Regions from separate parts of the Pseudomonas sp. S2_B10 genome, predicted to be linked through region 1. Evidence: riboswitches for the same ligand, from Rfam matches in the RefSeq annotation. Region 1 holds a riboswitch; the other holds the start of a gene.
What was found. A riboswitch is a leader RNA that binds a small molecule or an ion and turns the genes downstream of it on or off. The one in region 1 is predicted to bind cobalamin.

Region 1 (5,661 bases):
GCGCGATACGCTTGATCATTTCGGCAGGCCTCAGTGGCACGGGAACGCGGCGCTGTGGCGGGTATCGTGGGCGGCGTTGTGCACCGCTTCGATGTGCGAGAAACCGGCGAACCAGACCAGGCTGGCACCGAGGATCGAGGCGAAGAGGGCGGCGGCGACGCGTTGGCCGAGTGTGGTGCTGCTGGAGATGTGGTCAGTGTGGCTGACGGTGTTACTGATGATCGACATAGCGCTTCCCTCTGAAATGTCAGCGGGTAAACAGAGCGCATGAAAATCCCTGCGGGCCGGGCACGCAGGGATTTCGAACAGCGCCCGCCCACCGCGGGTTTGTTTGTGTTCAGCGGCGCTTGCGCGTGCTGGGTGTTGCGGGCCGGTCTCCGGGCTCGCGAGGGGTTGGCTGGTCGCCGACCTGCAAGCATCACCTTCCCATGCCGGGGCACAGTGGATCTGACGCTTCGCTCGCTTACCGTTGCGGGGGCAGCACCGGACTGACATGGCTTTGAGTAAAGCACATGATTCACCGGTTTCCCGTTTCACCCTGTGAGGGGCACCCGTAACAAGGTGTGCAGGAGAACATGGGTTTGGGTTTTTAGTCAATTTCCGGGAGTTTTCGGTACTGCAGTGGGGGTATTTTTCTGATGTTTTTGTGTGTATATCCGTTGCTGCGGGTGTTGCTGATTACGGTTTCGCCCTTACGGCGAGGCACTTTTTCCAAACGCCGAAAAAGTACCCAAAAAGGCTTGCTCCTACGTTCGGCCCTCGCAGGCTCGGGTTCCTTCGCTCCGGGACTGATCCGGGCGCAGCGGCTCCGGTTTGCTTCGCTGCACCTACACTCGCTGTGTACGACTGCGTCGTACGGTCGCTGCGCTCCCACGCCCGGATCAATCCCTCCACTCAGCCTTGCGACGTCGCCGGTGGATCAAGATCAAGAGCACTCGAGCTAACGCTCATTGTTGAGTGGGGCGGCTGCGCTGCTTTACTTTTGCTTTTGTGGGAGCGAGCCTGCTCGCGAAGGCGGCCTGACAGCCGACCTGTTCTTGAGCTGGTGCGCGATCCAACTGTAGGAGCTGCCGAAGGCTGCGATCTTTTGCTTTTGCCTTTGCCTTTGCTTTTGCTCTGGCTTTTGATCTTTTGCCCCTTCGGCAGGCTTCGTTACGGGATCGATCCGGGGGTGGGAGCGCAGCGACCGTACGACGCAGTCGTACACAGCGGAAGGAGGTGCAGCGAAGCAAACCGTAGCCGCTGCGCCCGGATCGGTCCCGTAACGAAGGTACCCCGAGCCCCAGCGAGCGGGCCGTACGCCGGGGCAAAGCCTTTTGGTTCCTTTTTGGCGTTTGAAAAAGGGACTCGCTGTAAGAGCGAAACCATAAGAAGCCGTTACCGCAGCAACGGATATACCCCCAGTTTCAGACTCACCGACCATTGACCCACGACGGACCCATGCGTAGCCTTGCGCTTTCGAGGTTCTTCGGCACTCGCCGAAGCTAAGAAGGGAACGCGGTCAAAGCCGCGGCTGCCCCCGCAACTGTGAACGGTGATGTTCGTTGCCACGCCACTGCCAGCTCAACCGATGAGCCAGCGGGAAGGCGCAATGGACGCCAGGCCCAACGCCTGAACGCCGTCAGCCAGGAGACCTGCCTCGTCACAGATTCTCACTACAACCGGGCGGGGTGATCCGGTGGCGAATGCTTCCGGCGTGCACGCGCGCTGCCGGTTCTCGTCCCGTATGCCCGCCGCTTGCCAAAGGGCATACCGATGAAAACACTGGCCAAACTCCCCGTCACCATCGTCACCGGTTTCCTCGGTTCGGGCAAAACCACGCTGCTGCGGCACATGCTTGACAACGCTCAGGGCCGGCGCATCGCGGTGATCGTCAATGAGTTTGGCGAGTTGGGCATCGACGGTGAAATCCTCAAGCAATGCACCATCGGCTGCACCGAAGAAGAGGCCACCGGCCGCGTTTATGAGCTGGCCAACGGCTGCCTGTGCTGCACCGTGCAGGAAGAATTCTTCCCGGTAATGCGCGAACTGGTTGCCCGTCGCGGCGATCTCGACCACATCCTTATTGAAACCTCGGGCCTGGCCCTGCCAAAACCGCTGGTGCAAGCCTTCCAGTGGCCGGAAATCCGTAGCGCCTGCACCGTTGACGCGGTGATCACCGTGGTCGACAGCCCGGCCGTCGCTGCTGGCACCTTCGCAGCGTTCCCGGATCAGGTCGATGCCCAGCGCAAACTCGATCCGAACCTTGATCACGAGTCGCCGCTGCACGAATTGTTCGCTGATCAACTGGCCAGTGCTGACCTGGTCATCCTCAACAAAGCCGACCAGACCAGCGCGGAAGATCTGGCTCGGGTGCGCGCTGAAGTCGCCGAAGAGCTGCCGCCAGCGGTAAAAATCATCGAAGCCAGCAACGGCCGCCTGCCGCTCGACGTGCTGATCGGTCTCGGTGCCGGCTCCGAGGAGCACATCGACAGCCGCCACAGTCACCACGATCACCACCATGACGGTGATGACGACGATCACGATCACGACGCCTTCGATTCGATCTCAATCGAACTGCCGCAAGCTGACGAGAGCCTGCTGCTCGATGCGCTGACGCAACTGGTGGTGCAGCACGGCATCCTGCGGGTAAAAGGCTTCGCGGCGATTCCGCACAAGCCGATGCGCCTGTTGATCCAGGGCGTGGGCACGCGTTTCGATAAGCATTTCGACCGTCAGTGGGGCGCCGAAGAAGCGCGCGTCACGCGTCTGGTGCTGATCGGTCAGGAGCTTGATGCGGCACAACTCGAAGCGCAGTTGCGCGCTGCGCTCAGCGTTTAAGTCATGCACCTGCTCAGGACCCAGCCCGGCGGATTCGTCTCGGATGACAACATTGCCGATCTCGGACAAACCCCCGCCGAGTTGGTGATCCTGTGCAGCGGCGATTCCAGCCTGGCGCTGCTCGCCGAGGCTGCGCAGCAACTGCCCGATGACTATCCGAGCCTGCGTCTGGCCAACCCGATGCAGGTGCAGAATCATGCCTCGGTCGATCTGTATGTCGACGAAGTGCTGCGCCACGCCAAGGTCATTCTGATTTCGCTGCACGGCGGCATCGCCTATTGGCGCTACGGCGTCGAGCGGCTGGTCGAGTTGTCCGAACGCGGCGTGCAACTGATTCTGGTGCCCGGCGATGACCGCCCGGACCCCGAGCTCAGCGACTTGAGCACGGTCAGCGCCGACGTGCGCGATCGACTCTGGCAATTCCTGCGTCAGGGCGGCATGGGTAACGCGCTGGATTTCTTCCGTTGCCTGGGCAACCAATGGTTCGCCCGCGATTACCCGTGGAGCGAGCCGCAAACCCTGCCGCGCACGGCGATTTATCACCCACAGAAAAACAGCGCTGCCCTGAGCGACTGGCAAGCCGAATGGCTGCCCGGTCAACCGGTGGCGGCGCTGTTGTTTTATCGCTCGCATTTGCAGGCGGCGAACACGGCGTTCATCGATGTGTTCTGTCAGCGTTTGCAGGCAGCCGGACTCAATCCGCTGCCGATCGCGGTGGCCAGTCTGAAAGAACCCGGTTGCTTGTCGGTGGTCGAGGACTGGCTGGATGAAGTCGAGGCGGGGGTGATTCTCAACACCACCGGTTTTGCCCAATCGAGTCCCGAGGCGCCGCATCTACGCCCGTTTCGCCGCAACATCCCGGTGATTCAAGCGATCTGCGCCCAGGACAACGAGCTTGGCTGGCGCGACAGCGAACAGGGCCTCGGGCCGCGCGATCTGGCGATGCACATTGCTTTGCCGGAACTTGACGGACGCATCATCAGCCGACCGATCAGCTTCAAGGATCTGGCCTGGCGCAGCGAGCGCAGTCAGTCCGATGTGGTCTGCTATCGCGCCCAGCCTGAACGCATGGATTTCGTTGCCGAACTGGCGCGGCGCTGGGTTGATCTGGCGCGTGTGGCCAATGGCGAAAAACGCATCGCGCTGATCCTTGCCAACTACCCAACCCGCGACGGCCGCATCGGCAACGGTGTCGGCCTCGATACGCCAGCGGCGGCGCTGAACATCCTGCGCGCGTTGCGCGAAGAGGGTTATCCGGTCACGGCCGAGTTGCCCGACAGCGGCACCGAACTGATCCAGCAACTGCTCGGCGGTGTCAGCAACGACCTCGACAGTCTCGACCTGCGCCCGTGCCAGCAGAGCCTGACGATGGACGATTACCTGGCAATGTTCAATGCACTGCCGGAGGCGAATCGCGCGGCGGTGCTCGAGCGTTGGGGGGCGCCGCAAAACGATCCGATGTGCCGCGACGGTCGCCTGATGATCGCCGGTCTGCGTTTCGGTCTGACCTTTGTCGGCATTCAGCCGGCCCGGGGTTACCAGGTCGATCCGAGCGCGGTGTATCACGACCCGGATCTGGTCCCGCCGCACGGCTATCTGGCCTTCTATTTCTGGTTGCGCAACACCTACGGCGCCCACGGCGTGATCCACGTCGGCAAGCACGGCAATCTCGAATGGCTGCCGGGCAAAGGTGTTGGGCTGTCGGAAAACTGCTGGCCCGACGCGCTGCTCGGGCCGTTGCCGAATATCTATCCGTTTATCGTCAACGACCCGGGCGAGGGCGCCCAGGCCAAGCGGCGCACGCAGGCGGTGATCATCGACCACCTGATGCCACCGCTGACCCGCGCCGAAACCTATGGGCCGCTGCGTAATCTGGAGTTGATGGCCGACGAATATTACGAGGCGCAACTGCTCGATCCGCGCCGTGCCCGCGAGTTGCAGCGCGACATTCTGCAATTGGTGCGGGACACGCAGATCGACCGCGAGCTGCAACTGGATGCAGCGCTGGACAGCGATGCCGATGCGGCGATCTGGTTGCCGCGTCTCGACACTTATCTGTGCGATCTGAAGGAATCGCAGATTCGCGATGGGTTGCACATTTTTGGTGAATCGCCGAGCGGGCGCTTGCGTATCGACACCTTGCTGGCGTTGCTGCGCATCCCGCGCGGTGACGGTAAAGGCGCGCAGTCGAGCTTGTTGCGAGCGTTGGCCAAGGCGTTTGAGTTGGGCTTCGACCCCTTGGATTGTGCATTGGCCGATCCTTGGAATGGCCCGTGTCCGATCGAGTTGCAGGCCATCAGCGAAGAAGTCTGGCGCACCGCCGGCGACACCCGCGAACGCCTCGAACTCTTCGCCGCAGACCTGATCTTCCAAGCACTGAATGTCCCCTGTGGGAGCGAGCCTGCTCGCGAAAGCGGTGCGTCAGGTAAATCATTGTTGAATGACACACCGAGTTCGCGAGCAGGCTCGCTCCCACAAGGGGCGGGTTGGACTGAGGTTGATTTGATACTCGACCATCTGCGCGAAGTCGTCGCCCCGCGCCTCGACGCTTGCGGCCCCGCCGAAATGCGCGGTCTGCTCGACGCCCTCAGCGGTCGTTTCGTCCCGGCCGGCCCCAGCGGTGCGCCCAGTCGTGGCCGCCTCGACGTGTTGCCCACCGGGCGTAATTTTTATTCAGTCGACGTGCGCAATCTGCCAACAACTACAGCGTGGCGCATCGGTTTCCAGTCCGCCACGCTGATTCTCGAACGACACTTGCAGGATCACGGCGATCACTTGCGCCACCTCGGCTTGTCCGTGTGGGGCACTGCAACCATGCGCACTGGCGGCGATGACATTGCT
Region 2 (5,661 bases), 820 kb from region 1:
GGGGCGATGTTGACTGTCGGGATCAGCGTCTTGTTCGGTTCGGGCAGTTTCGGTGACGGGCCGGTGCCGTCGGAGACTTGCAGGCTGGAGGTTTCACCGCAGGCGGCGAGCCCGCCAGCGACGGCGATGATAAGAGCGAGTTGGGCCTTGCGCATTGCTGATCTTCCCTATGAATGCATTCCTAAACATAGAGGAGGGCGCAGGCCCGATGGTTCAACTGCTCAACCGCGGGCTTCCTTGAACAGCATGGCGATGCCCGGATGATAGTTGCCCGCGTCGCTGTGCAATTTGCGATAGGCGTAGGGGAAATACCAGGCCACGGCGCAGGTGTGTTCCTTTTGCAGGTCGTCGACCATGTCCTGCAATTCTTCGGGGCTGGCGCTGTGCTGAGGTTTTTGCGGAGCAACAAAGAGGCAGCCGAGCTTGAGATCGCTGGCGTAGCTGATGCGCTTGGCATCAACGGTGATGTCGAGCAGTGCCTGGGTCAGGTTGAGATTGTTGACCCGTGGCCAACGTTGCGTGGCCTGAATGAACGCGCGGTCTTCGGCGCCGGCAATCAGCAGGTCGGCGCGAGCATTGCGTTCGCCTTCTTCGTTCTGTTTGCGCGTGGCCGTGTCGTTCAGCGTGACCATTTCAGCCATCCACGCCGCTGCCGCGAGCAGGCCGAGATTGGCTTTCTCGTCGTGCCAATATGGCGTGTCGTTGTCGCCGCGTACGGTGTTGTAGCGATCGATACAGTCAAACCAGCGTTCCAGCAACGGGCGCAGGAATTCCAGGCGCGGGTTGCTGATGATCATGCCTTGCATCGTCGTCATCCTTATTGTTGTAGTGGGCTTTCGAAAAAAGCATGGCTCTTTGATATCACTTGTCGCAGTCTGGCACAAGATTGCCGCTGCACAATGGATCAGCGGCAGTTATTCGCGCGCAAAGCGCCTCTTCAATTGACGCTCCACCCCCAACCCTCTAACCTTCGCCGCTTGTTTCAGGTGCTCTGTGGCCCCGCGTCGACAGAGTGAAACAGGGAAGCCGGTGAGGGTGGTCTTCAAGCGAAGCCACGACGATCCCGGCGCTGCCCCCGCAACGGTAAATGAGTGAAAACTGCGCCTTGAGCCACTGCCTCGAAAGAAGCGGGAAGGCGCGCAGTCCGGCGAAACGCCGCTCATGAGCCCGGAGACCGGCCTGATCCATCTCAGCGGCATCACGGTGGGCGATGCCAGGCTTTTTGCCGTCTATTCTTGTGCCTGCCCGCCGTTATCCAGCCTCAACGGAGAGCTCCCCCCATGACTGATTCCCCCGAGCGTGACGAACGCCATCTGGCGCGCATGCAGCGCAAGAAGGCCGTGATCGACGAACGCATCGCCAACTCGCCCGACGAATGTGGCCTGGTGCTGGTGCTGAGCGGCAATGGCAAAGGCAAGAGCAGCTCGGCGTTCGGCATGCTCGCCCGCGCGATGGGCCACGGCATGCAGTGCGGCGTTGTGCAGTTCATCAAGGGCCGCAACAGCACCGGCGAAGAATTGTTTTTCCGCCGCTTCCCCGAGCAGGTGCGTTTCCACGTCATGGGCGAAGGCTTCACCTGGGAAACCCAGGATCGTCAGCGCGACATCGCCGCTGCGACCGCCGCTTGGGAAGTCTCGCGTGAATTGTTGCGCGACCCTTCGATCGGTCTGGTGGTGCTCGATGAATTGAACATCGCCCTCAAGCACGGCTACCTCGATCTCGATCAGGTGCTCAGCGATTTGCAAGCGCGCCCGCCGATGCAGCACGTGGTGGTCACCGGTCGCGGCGCCAAGCCGGAAATGATCGAGATGGGCGACACGGTTACCGAGATGGGCATGCTCAAGCACGCCTTTCAGGCCGGGATCAAAGCGCAGAAAGGCGTCGAACTTTGAAGCAACCACGTCACTGCCCGGCGGTGTTGATCGCCGCGCCGGCCTCCGGTCAGGGCAAGACCACCGTCACCGCCGCACTCGCCCGTTTGCATCGCAATCAGGGGCGCAAGGTGCGCGTATTCAAATGCGGCCCGGACTTTCTCGATCCGATGATCCTCGAGCGCGCCAGCGGTGCGCCGGTGTATCAACTGGACATGTGGATGGTCGGCGAGCAGGAAAGTCGCCGGCTGTTGTGGGAAGCCGCCGCCGAGGCTGACCTGATTCTGATCGAGGGCGTGATGGGCCTGTTCGACGGCACGCCATCCAGCGCTGATCTGGCGCGCCACTTCGGTGTGCCGGTGCTCGGCGTGATCGACGGCACCGCCATGGCGCAGACCTTTGGCGCCTTGGCGCTGGGCCTGGCCAAGTATCAGCCGGACTTGCCGTTCGCTGGCGTGCTGGCCAACCGCGTCGGCACCTTGCGCCATGCGCAATTACTCGAAGGCAGCCTCACCGAAGGTCTGCGCTGGTACGGTGCGCTGTCCCGCGAAACCGGTATCGAATTGCCGAGCCGCCACCTCGGCCTGGTTCAGGCCAGCGAATTGAATGATCTGGATCTGCGCCTCGACGCGGCCGCCGATGCGCTGGCCAGCAGTTGCGAGGTCGCGCTGCCACCGGCCGTTGAATTCGCCGCGCCTGACGTCATCGCCGCCGAGCCTCTATTAAAAGGTGTGCGCATCGCCGTTGCCCGCGATGAAGCCTTTGCCTTCACCTATGGCGCCAGTCTCGATCTGCTGCGGGCGATGGGCGCCGAATTGCGCTTCTTCTCGCCGATCCGCGACACGCAATTGCCCGAGGCGGACAGCCTGTATCTGCCGGGCGGCTATCCAGAGTTGCATCACGTCGCGCTGGCGCAAAACGCCTCGATGCTGGCGGCGATCCGCGCGCACCATACGGCGGGCAAGCCCTTGCTCGCCGAGTGTGGCGGCATGCTTTACCTGCTTGATTCGCTGACCGACGTGGAAGGCACCCGTGCTGAGCTGGTCGGTTTGCTCAAGGGCGAGGCGGTGATGCAGAAGCGTCTGGCGGCGCTGGCGTTGCAGGCGGTTGAATTGCCGGAAGGGGAGTTGCGTGGGCATACCTATCATCATTCCCTGACCACCACAGAGCTGACGCCGATTGCCCGTGGGCTGAGCCCCAATGGCGGGCGCGGCGCTGAGGCGGTTTATCGCGAGGGGCGGATGACGGCGTCGTACGTGCACTTTTATTTCCCATCGAATCCGACTGCGATTGCGGCATTGTTTGCGCCAGACAGTGAGGCCGGCTTCGCGAGCAAGCTCGCTCCCACAGTGAATGGTGAGCTTCCTGAAGAAATGCGATCTCCTGTGGGAGCTGGCTTGCCAGCGATGGGGCCATGACCGAGAACACCTTCTCCGAAGCCGAGCGCGCAGCGGTCTACAAGGCAATCGCCGAGCGCCGCGACATGCGCCACTTCACCGGCGGCAGCGTCGAGCCGCAGTTGCTGAGTCGTCTGCTTGAAGCCGCTCATCAAGCGCCGAGCGTCGGCCTGATGCAGCCCTGGCGCTTCATTCGTATCAGCGATCGTGCTCTGCGCGGGCAGATCCGCGATCTGGTGGAAGAAGAACGCATCCGCACCGCCGAAGCCCTTGGCGAGCGCAGCGATGAGTTCATGCAGCTCAAGGTCGAAGGCATCAACGACTGCGCCGAAGTGCTGGTCGCAGCGCTGATGGACGATCGCGAAAAACACATCTTCGGTCGGCGCACGTTGCCGGAAATGGACATGGCCTCGCTGTCCTGCGCGATCCAGAATCTGTGGCTGGCCTCCCGCGCCGAAGGCCTGGGCATGGGCTGGGTTTCGTTGTTCGAACCGCAAGCCTTGGCGGATTTGCTCAAATTGCCGGCCGGTGCGAAACCGCTGGCGGTGTTGTGTCTCGGCCCGGTCAGGGAGTTCTATCCGGCGCCGATGTTGGTGCTCGAAGGCTGGGCGCAGGCGCGGCCGCTCAACGAGTTGCTGTACGAAAATTATTGGGGAGTGAATCAATGAGTGTGGCGTTGCTGAGTGTCGCCGCAGTAGCGCTGGATGCGCTGCTTGGTGAACCGAAACGCTGGCATCCGCTGGTGGCGTTCGGCAATTTTGCCGGGCGCATCGAGCAACGCTTCAACGCCGGCGGCCGTGGCTGGCGCAGCCATGGTGTGACCGCGTGGGTGCTCGCGGTGCTGCCGCTGACTCTGCTCGCCACCGCATTTTCCTGGGCGCCCTATGTGGGCTGGATTGTCGAGATTCTCGCGCTGTATTGCGCCCTCGGCATGCGCAGCCTCGGCGAACATGTCGCGCCGGTCGCGGCTGCGTTGCGCGCCGATGATCTGGACGAGGCGCGCAAGCGTGTCGGTTATCTGGTCAGCCGCCAGACCGATGAACTCGACAGCACTGCCGTGGCCCGTGCCGCCACTGAATCGGTGCTGGAGAACGGCAGCGATGCGGTGTTCGCCGCGCTGTTCTGGTTTGTCGTCGCCGGCGCCCCGGGCGTGGTTCTGTATCGCTTGAGCAATACCCTCGATGCGATGTGGGGTTATCGCAACGAACGCTTCGAACGTTTCGGCTGGGCGGCGGCGAAAATCGACGACGTGTTGAACTACATTCCTGCGCGTCTGGTGGCATTGACCTACGCGCTGCTCGGCAAAACCCGACTCGCGCTCAAATGCTGGCGCACCCAGGCGCCGCAGTGGGACAGCCCCAACGCCGGCCCGGTGATGGCGGCCGGTGCCGGTGCGCTGGGCGTCGAGTTGGGTGGCCCGGCGATCTATCACGGCGAACTGCATGAGCGCCCGCAACTGGGCGAAGGTGCGCCGGCGGATGCCGATTCCATTGACCGTGGCTGGCAATTGGTCCAGCGCGGCGTATGGTTATGGCTGCTGATGCTTTGCCTGGGGGCGGAATTTTATGCTTGAGCACGGTGGCCGGTTGCGCAAGGCTGCACTCGATTACGGGATTGCCGAAGCCGACTGGCTCGACCTGTCCAGCGGCCTCGCGCCATGGCCGTTCCCGATCCCGGAAATCCCGCTGCGCGCCTGGGCGCGTTTGCCGGAAACCGACGACGGTCTGGAACAGGCCGCCTGCGATTACTACGGCGCCGCGCAGGTGTTGCCGGTGGCCGGCTCGCAAATGGCCATCCAGTTGCTGCCGCGTCTGCGCCGGGCCGGCAAGGTCGGCGTGTTGTCGCCGTGCTATGCCGAGCATGCCGAAGCCTGGCGGCGCAGCGGTTACATCGTCCGTGAAGTGCTCGAGCAGGAAGTCGAGTTCTTTCTCGACAGCCTCGATGTATTGGTGGTGGTCAATCCGAACAATCCGACCGGCCTCAGCCTGACCCCGGCACGCCTGCTCGACTGGCATGCGCGGCTGGCGCAACGCGGTGGCTGGCTGGTGGTCGACGAGGCGTTTATGGACAACACGCCGCAGCTGAGCCTGGCGCCCTATGCGCATCAGGTCGGGCTGGTGGTGTTGCGTTCGTTCGGCAAGTTTTTCGGTCTGGCCGGGGTGCGCCTCGGTTTCGTTCTGGCCGAGCGCAAGTTGCTCAAACTGCTCGCCGAACAGGTCGGGCCGTGGGCGGTGAGCGGGCCGACGCGTGTACTCGGTACGGCGTGCCTGCAAGACACCGAGGGTCACACCCGTCAGCGGATTCGCAGCGATGAAGCGAGCGAACGGCTGGTGGCGCTGCTGACCCGTTGCGGTTTTGCACCGCAGGGTGGCTGCGCGCTGTTTCAGTGGCTG

Region 2: it holds a riboswitch for cobalamin, as region 1 does, so the genes downstream of both, cobO (cob(I)yrinic acid a,c-diamide adenosyltransferase) here and cobW (cobalamin biosynthesis protein CobW) in region 1, are expected to answer to the same signal.

What each region holds. Positions count from the first base shown of each region.
Region 1 is NZ_CP162768.1:5,589,072-5,594,732, forward strand. It holds gene AB4O45_RS24940 (CbtA family protein) at 1-19, opposite strand, end outside; gene AB4O45_RS24945 (CbtB domain-containing protein) at 31-228, opposite strand; cobalamin riboswitch at 352-570, opposite strand; cobalamin riboswitch at 1,445-1,656, shown strand; gene cobW (cobalamin biosynthesis protein CobW) at 1,756-2,820, shown strand; gene cobN (cobaltochelatase subunit CobN) at 2,824-5,661, shown strand, end outside.
Region 2 is NZ_CP162768.1:4,772,600-4,778,260, forward strand. It holds gene AB4O45_RS21355 (PQQ-dependent sugar dehydrogenase) at 1-155, opposite strand, end outside; gene AB4O45_RS21360 (hypothetical protein) at 222-806, opposite strand; cobalamin riboswitch at 968-1,197, shown strand; gene cobO (cob(I)yrinic acid a,c-diamide adenosyltransferase) at 1,281-1,892, shown strand; gene AB4O45_RS21370 (cobyrinate a,c-diamide synthase) at 1,889-3,289, shown strand; gene bluB (5,6-dimethylbenzimidazole synthase) at 3,286-3,936, shown strand; gene cbiB (adenosylcobinamide-phosphate synthase CbiB) at 3,933-4,841, shown strand; gene cobD (threonine-phosphate decarboxylase CobD) at 4,834-5,661, shown strand, end outside.